DNA from 2 places in the Microbacterium sp. NPDC055665 genome. Region 1 is predicted to be linked to the other one. Evidence: predicted binding sites of a transcription regulator. Region 1 holds the regulator's gene; the other holds the start of a gene.
What was found. Region 1 encodes HrcA, which represses chaperone genes, less so after heat shock. Its sites were predicted from a motif close to TTNGCACTCGNNNNNNNCGAGTGCNAA; they were not measured.

Region 1 (3,722 bases):
CCCTTCGCGAGCGCCTGGACCAGGACGACCCGCGGGCTCGGAGCCGGATGCTCGACGCGGTCGGAGATACGCACCTCGACGCGGCTCGGAGACACCTCTTCGGCCGCACCGGTCAGCCACACACCCGCGCCGTCGCCGACCGTGACCGCCTCGCCGACGCGCAGCCGCCGCACGACGGCCGCATGCTTCGCCTCCGCGCCCGTCAGCGACACGAGATCGCCGACTCCGGCACCCGCCGAGGACTCCACGAGGAAGTGCAGTGCCATGATCAGTGGCTGCGGAAACGGTCGCGGAGCTTCGAGAAGAGTCCTGGCTGGAACTGCGCGAGCTGCGGATCCGGTGCCTTGGCCTTCTTCGCGAAGTCCTCGATCAGCGCGCGCTGCGCGGAGTCGAGCTTGGTCGGTGTCAGCACCTGCACGCCCACGCGGAGGTCCCCGCGCTGGGTGCCGCGGAGCGGGGTGATGCCCCTCCCCTTGATGGTCAGGACGTCCCCGGACTGCACGCCGGAACGGATCTCGAGATCGACCTCGCCGTCGAGTCCCTGGATCGTGGTCTCGGTGCCGAGGATCGCGTCGGTCATCGACACCTCGAGCGTGGCCAGCAGGTCGTCGCCCTCCCGACTGAAGGCGGGGTGGGCGTTGACCGTGACCTCGACGTACAGGTCGCCGTTGGGGCCGCCCGCCTTGCCGACCTCTCCCGAGCCGGGCAGCTGGAGGCGCAGACCGGTCTCGACGCCGGCAGGGATGTCGAGCGAGACCGTGCGACGCGAACGCACGCGACCCTGGCCGCCGCAGGTGCCGCACGGGAACGGGATGGTGGTGCCGTAGCCCTCGCAGGTGCCGCAGGGCTGGGAGGTGACGACGTTGCCGAGCAGGCTGCGCACCTGGCGCTGCACATGGCCGGAGCCGCCGCAGATGTCGCAGGTGACCGGGGAGGTCCCCTCCTGGCAGCAGGAGCCGTTGCACGTCTCGCAAAGCACCGCGGTGTCGACGTCGATGTCGCGGTGCGCACCGAACACGACGTCGCCGAGGTCGAGCGTGACACGGACGAGCGCGTCCTGGCCGCGCTCCCTGCGCGAGCGGGGTCGCGCCCCGCGACCGCCGCCCTGGGACGCGCCGAAGAACGTCTCGAAGATGTCGCCGAAACCGCCGAATCCGCCGAAGTTGCCGGCAGCGCCGTCTCCCCCGCCCATGTCATAGCGGCGCCGTGACTCGTCGTCGCTCAGCACGTCGTACGCGTGCGTGACGAGCTTGAACTTCTCCGCCGCATCCTCACCGGGATTCACGTCCGGGTGCAGCTGTCGCGCGAGGCGTCGATACGCCTTCTTGATCTCGTCGGTGGAAGCGTCTCGGGACACCCCGAGAACCTCATAGTGGTCCGCCACAATCGCCTTTCTGCGTGTGTCTTCCGGCGCGACCGCGTCAGCGGCCGGCCTCGTCTTCGTCGAGCATCCGCGACAGGTAGCGGGCGACGGCCCGCGCCGCAGCGAGGTTGCTCGGGTAGTCCATCCGCGTCGGCCCCATCACGCCGACGCGCGCGGTGCCGCTGGGTGCGGCGTAGTTGCTGGCGACGATAGATGCCTCGCCCAGACCGAACGGCGCATTCTCGGTGCCGATGCTGGCGGCGAGCCCGTGCTCGTCGGTCACCATCTCGCTCATCAGCCGCAGCAGCGTCACCTGCTCCTCGATGGCCTCGAGGAGCGGATGGATGCTGCCGCGGAAGTCCTGCTCACGGCGGGCCAGCGTGGCCGCTCCCGCCATCACCAGACGCTCCTGTCGGAACCCGCCGAGCTCATCCATGACGACGCTCGCGATCGCGCGCAGCACGAGGTCTTTCGGAGCGTCTTCCGCGGCCAGCAGGGTCTGGAGCCGGTCGGAGGCCTCGCCGATGCCGTGGCCGGTGATCAAGGCGGCCATGCGCGCACGCAGCACCGCCATCTCGGCCTCGTCGATGGCCTCCGGCAAAAGCGCCACGCGTTGCGACACACCGCCGGCGTCCGTCACCAGCACGATGAGGAGTCGATTGGGCGCCAGTGCGACCAGCTCGACGTGCGTGACATGAGCCCGTGCGAACGACGGGTACTGCGCGAGCGCGACCTGACCGGTGAGCTGCGTCAGCACCCGCACGGTGCGCACCATCAGATCGTCGAGGTCGGCGGGCTCACCGAGGAACGATTCGATCGCCGAGCGCTGGGCCGACGAGAGCGGCCGCAACTGCGCCAGGTGATTCACGAAGACGCGGTAGCCCTTGTCGGTCGGCACCCGACCGGACGAGGTGTGCGGAGCCGTGATGAGCTCCTCATCCTCGAGCAGCGCCATGTCGTTGCGGATCGTCGCCGCCGAGACGCCGAAGGAGTGCCGGTCGACGATGGAGCGGCTGCCGACGGGCTCGTGGGTCTCGACGTAGTCCTGCACGATCGCGCGGAGAACCTGGAGTCCTCGCTCTGTGACCATCGCCCTTCCCTTCCGCTGGCACTCGGACGTTCAGAGTGCCAATCCTACCCCGTGCAGCTCCGGATTCTCCGTACCGCGGACACCCGACCCTAGGATGACGCTCATGACCTCCTCGCCTCAGACCACGCTGTCGACCGGCGCCGTGCGCGGTTCCGAAGAGGAGGGGGTCGCCCGTTTCCTCGGCATCCCCTATGCCGCACCGCCGTTCGGGGAGAACAGGTTCCGAGCGCCACAGCCGGCACGCGCGTGGGAGGGCATCCGGGAGGCGACGCAGTTCGGCCCCACTGCGCCACAGCTCCCGTATGCCGGCGCGATCGGCGAGCTCCTCGGCTCGGTGCGCATCGACGGCGACGACATCCTCACGGCCAACGTCTGGGCGCCGATCGGGGCTTCGGCGGCACCGGTGCTTCTGTGGATCCACGGCGGCGCGCTGGAGCGCGGCACCGCCGCTCTGCCCCTCTACGACGGCACGGTGTTCGCGAAGGCGGGGATCGTCTTCGTCTCGATCAACTACCGTCTGGGATCGGAGGGATTCTCGGTGCTCGAGGATGCGCCGAGGAACCTGGGCCTGCGCGATGCCGCCGCGGGGTTGGCGTGGGTGCATCGCGAGATCTCCGCCTTCGGCGGCGATCCGGCGCAGATCACCGCGATGGGAGAATCCGCCGGCGGGGCGATCGTCGCCGGGCTTCTCGCGCGAGAGGATTCCCGCGCGCCGATCCATCGCGCCATCATCGAATCCGGGCCGCTCGCTGCGCAACCGGTGAAGAAGGCGGGCCGGGTGACCGCGCAGCTCGCGAAGAGACTCGGGGTCCGCGCCGACCGCGCCGCGTTCGCCGAGGTCTCGCCCGAACAGCTGCTCGCTGCCAGGAAGGCGCAGTCCGCCGGATCCTCTCCGCTGGGTGGAGCTCCCGGCTTCCAGTTCGCCATCGACCCGGAGAGCCTGCCCCGCTCTCCGCACGAGGTGCTCGGCGAGATCGACACACCGATCCTGATCGGCAGCAACACCGACGAGTACCGCCTGTGGTTCCCACCCGAAGCACTGGCCGGGATCGGCGAGCTGAAGCTGCAGGCCGCGCGGATCCTCTCCCGCATCCCACGACGTGCGGTGCGCGCGTACCGTGCGGCCTTCCCCGGAGCGAGCACGGGCGAGGTGTTCGGGCAGCTCGTCACGGACATACTGCTGCGGGCGCCGTTGAGCCGCCTGGCAGCCGCACGGCCGGATCTCACCCACGTGTACGAGTTCGCGTGGCCGAGCCCGGTTCGCGATCT
Region 2 (3,722 bases), on a different contig from region 1:
ATGCGGTGCTTGCGCTCCTTGAGCTCGACCTCGGTGGCCGCGCCCGCCTTGATGACGGCGACGCCACCGGCGAGCTTCGCCAGACGCTCCTGCAGCTTCTCGCGGTCGTAATCGCTGTCGGTGTTCTCGATCTCACGACGGATCTGCGTGACGCGACCCTCGATCTGGTCGGCCTCACCGGCGCCCTCGACGATCGTGGTCTCGTCCTTCGTGACGATGACCTTGCGCGCACGGCCGAGAAGGTCGAGCGTGGCGTTCTCCAGCTTGAGGCCGACCTCTTCGGTGATGACCTGACCACCAGTGAGGATCGCGATGTCCTGCAGCTGCGCCTTGCGGCGGTCGCCGAAGCCGGGAGCCTTGACGGCGACCGACTTGAAGATGCCCTTGAGCTTGTTCAGCACGAGCGTCGCGAGAGCCTCGCCCTCGACGTCCTCGGCGATGATGACGAGCTCCTTGCCGTCCTGGATCACCTTGTCGACGATCGGCAGCAGGTCCTTGATGTTGGAGACCTTCTGGTTCGCGATGAGGATGTACGGGTCTTCGAAGACCGCCTCCTGGCGCTCCGGGTCCGTGACGAAGTACGGGTTCAGGTAGCCCTTGTCGAAGCGCATGCCCTCGGTGAGCTCGAGCTCGGTGCCGAACGTCTGCGACTCCTCGACGGTGACGACGCCTTCCTTGCCGACCTTGTCGATCGCCTCGGCGATGAGCTCGCCGATGGCCGGGTCTGCAGCGGAGATGGACGCCGTGGCGGCGATCTGCTCCTTGGAGTCGATCTCCTTGGCGCTCGACAGGAGCTCCTCGGTGATCGCAGCGACGGCCTTCTCGATGCCACGCTTGAGCGAGATGGGGTCGGCGCCGGCTGCGACGTTGCGCAGACCCTCGCGGACCAGAGCCTGTGCGAGGACCGTGGCGGTGGTGGTGCCGTCACCCGCGACGTCGTCGGTCTTCTTCGCGACCTCCTTGACGAGCTCCGCGCCGATCTTCTCGTACGGGTCGTCCAGCTCGATCTCCTTGGCGATGGAGACACCGTCGTTCGTGATCGTGGGGGCGCCCCACTTCTTCTCGAGGACGACGTTGCGACCGCGCGGGCCGAGGGTCACCTTGACCGCGTCGGCGAGGATGTTGAGGCCGCGCTCGAGGCCGCGGCGGGCCTCCTCATCGAAAGCAATGATCTTTGCCATGAGTTTTTTCGTCCCTCCTGGACGTAGACGTTGGGTTTAGCACTCAGAGTATGAGAGTGCTAACGCCATTCTGGCACTCGACACCTTCGAGTGCAAGCCGCCGGAGGAGGGCGCATCCCCGGGTCAGGAGGCGGGCGCCTCGTCGGGCGTCTCGGGTGCCGAGGTCGACCGATCGAGACCGATCACGACGGTGAACTGCTTCTGCCCGTCCTCCGTCTGCCCGGAGTAGTAGTCGCTCTGCTGCACCGCCGCACCGCCGAGGACGTCAGCGAGCCCGACCGCTGCGAGTTCGTCTGCCTCCTCGACGTAGAACACCGTCGTGGTGGCGAAGTCCTGGCTGGAGCTGTCGCCGGCGAACACGTTGTCAGCCGCCCAGCCGTTGTTGATCAGCGTGTCGCGCATCTGCGTATCGAGGCCCTCGTCGGGCGTGCCGTTCAAGATCATCACCGAGATGCTGGGATCGACGATGCCGGTCTCCTGCGGGGTGGGAGCAGCGCTCGGCGCCGCCTCGGGGAACAGAGAGACACGCCCCATGACCACCAGGGATCCGAAGATGCCGGCGATGATGAGGACGAGAGCGGCGACGAACGACCAGAGCAGCACGACCCAGCCGTTCATCCCCGGCGCTTCGGCGCGGTGCGCTCCCACTCGTCCGGAGGTACGGGGCGCATCATCGAAGCGATCGCGGAGGGGCTTTGACACCCCTCGATGCTAGCGGCACCTTCCTGTCAATCCGGTTCACCGCACGAGCGGACCCTCCGTGCCGCTGCGCCATCGGCTCGAGATGGCTCAGCCGACGAAGCCGGGCAGCCGCGCGGTACGCCGTGCCGCGCGCGAATCGCGGATGCGGCGGAGGCGACGCACCAGCATCGGATCGTACTCGAGCGCGGACTCGGACTCGATCAGTCGTCCGAGCAGCTGGTAGTAGCGTGCGGCGCTCATCCCGAGCTGCGCGCGGATGATCTCTTCCTTCGCCCCGCTGTGGCGCGGCCACGCCACTTCCAGGGCGAGGATCGCGCGATCGCGCTCCGTGAGATCTCCGAGCATGGCTCCAGGTTAGGACGCAACCGCCGCCACTTCGGGTCGCCACTCCCACCATCGCCCGAGCGGATCCGCGGCCGCGCGCACCTGCCCGTCGAGCGCGACCACGAACCCCGGCCACCGATCCGCATCGACCGGCGGATCCCACACGTCTGTGATCGCGGGCGGATCGATCGTGATCCAGCGGGCGTCCGTGCGCGTGATCCTCGCGATCAGCGCCGTCCGCTCCGCCCGGGGGATGTGCACCAGCACCCCGGGAGTGGTGATGACGAGGGTCGCCCGCGGCGGTGCCGCCGCCGCCAGCGCGGCGAGGTGGGTGCCGGCGTCCCCTTCCACCAGACGAGGAGGGTCGCCGGCTGCGATGTCGAGGGCGGCTTCGATGCGCTCATCACGCCCCGACTCCCCCGGCCACACGAGACCACGCAGCCACCGACGATCACGCTCGTCGGCGGCATCGAGCGGTGCCAGGTCGATCCCGGCGCGCCACACGACGTCCGGCATCCGAAGCAGGGGAAGCGGACCGGTGACCCGGCTCTCGAGCACGACCGTGGAGACGCCGTCGGCCGGGTCGAGCGCGGCACGCAGCTCCCCGCCCTCACCGGTGAAGCGATACGAGTACCGATCGGGATAGAGACACAGTCCCGCCGACGCCCCGATCTCGAGCAGCGCGATCGGCCCCTCGATCTCGGAGAGTACCGGCAGGAGCGCCGCGAGACGGAGCGGCTCGTTCGTCTGCAGCGACCTCCGTGCGCACTCGGCGACGACCTCGTCCGCATGCCGGAGCACGAAGCCACGCCACCGCGCGTACTCGTCGAGCGGAACGCCGAGCATCCGAGTGACGGCGAACACGAGCGGGGGCTGGCGTCTCGTCTCCGGGATGCGGAGCAGGACGCGCCGCACCTCTTCATCCTCGGCGACCCCGGCGGCCCACTCGGCGTAGAGTGCGCTCCGGCCCGGCGCCTCATCGCGGGCGAAGCGCGCGTAGCGCTCCTGCACAGCATCGGTCATCCGTCCATTGTGACGCGACGCACCCGAGGCACCGCCACAGGAGGGAGAATGGAGTCGACTGAGGAGGACACATGTCGTACAGCGTGGACAAGACCGAAGACGAATGGCGCCGCGAGCTCGGCGATGAGCAGTACGCCGTGCTGCGTCAGGCCGCGACCGAGCGGGCCTGGACGGGTGAGCTGCTCGACGAGGAGCGCGCCGGCCTCTACACCTGTGGGGCGTGCAACGCGGAGCTGTTCAAGAGCGGCACCAAGTTCGACTCCGGATGCGGCTGGCCGAGCTTCTACGAGTCGATCCGCCCCGATGCGGTCGAGCTCATCGAGGACGACAGCCTGGGCATGGTGCGGACGGAGGTGCGCTGCGCGAACTGCGGCTCGCACCTCGGCCACGTGTTCCCCGACGGGTTCGGCACGCCGACCGGAGATCGCTACTGCATGAACTCGATCGCATTGAACTTCACCCCCGACGCCTCGTGAGTGCTCTCGACGCGGT

Region 2: a site for HrcA is predicted at 1,218-1,244, ahead of groL (chaperonin GroEL). Genes of this name have one in related genera too.

What each region holds. Positions count from the first base shown of each region.
Region 1 covers NZ_JBSHGY010000004.1:37,741-41,462, forward strand. Annotated here, with positions in the region: gene ACWGO6_RS11840 (16S rRNA (uracil(1498)-N(3))-methyltransferase) at 1-266, opposite strand, end outside; gene dnaJ (molecular chaperone DnaJ) at 269-1,384, opposite strand; gene hrcA (heat-inducible transcriptional repressor HrcA) at 1,422-2,453, opposite strand; gene ACWGO6_RS11855 (carboxylesterase/lipase family protein) at 2,557-3,722, shown strand, end outside.
Region 2 covers NZ_JBSHGY010000003.1:34,983-38,704, forward strand. Annotated here, with positions in the region: gene groL (chaperonin GroEL) at 1-1,181, opposite strand, end outside; gene ACWGO6_RS09375 (LytR C-terminal domain-containing protein) at 1,305-1,883, opposite strand; gene ACWGO6_RS09380 (DUF3263 domain-containing protein) at 1,971-2,228, opposite strand; gene ACWGO6_RS09385 (DUF2332 family protein) at 2,238-3,230, opposite strand; gene msrB (peptide-methionine (R)-S-oxide reductase MsrB) at 3,302-3,706, shown strand; gene ACWGO6_RS09395 (nitroreductase family protein) at 3,703-3,722, shown strand, end outside.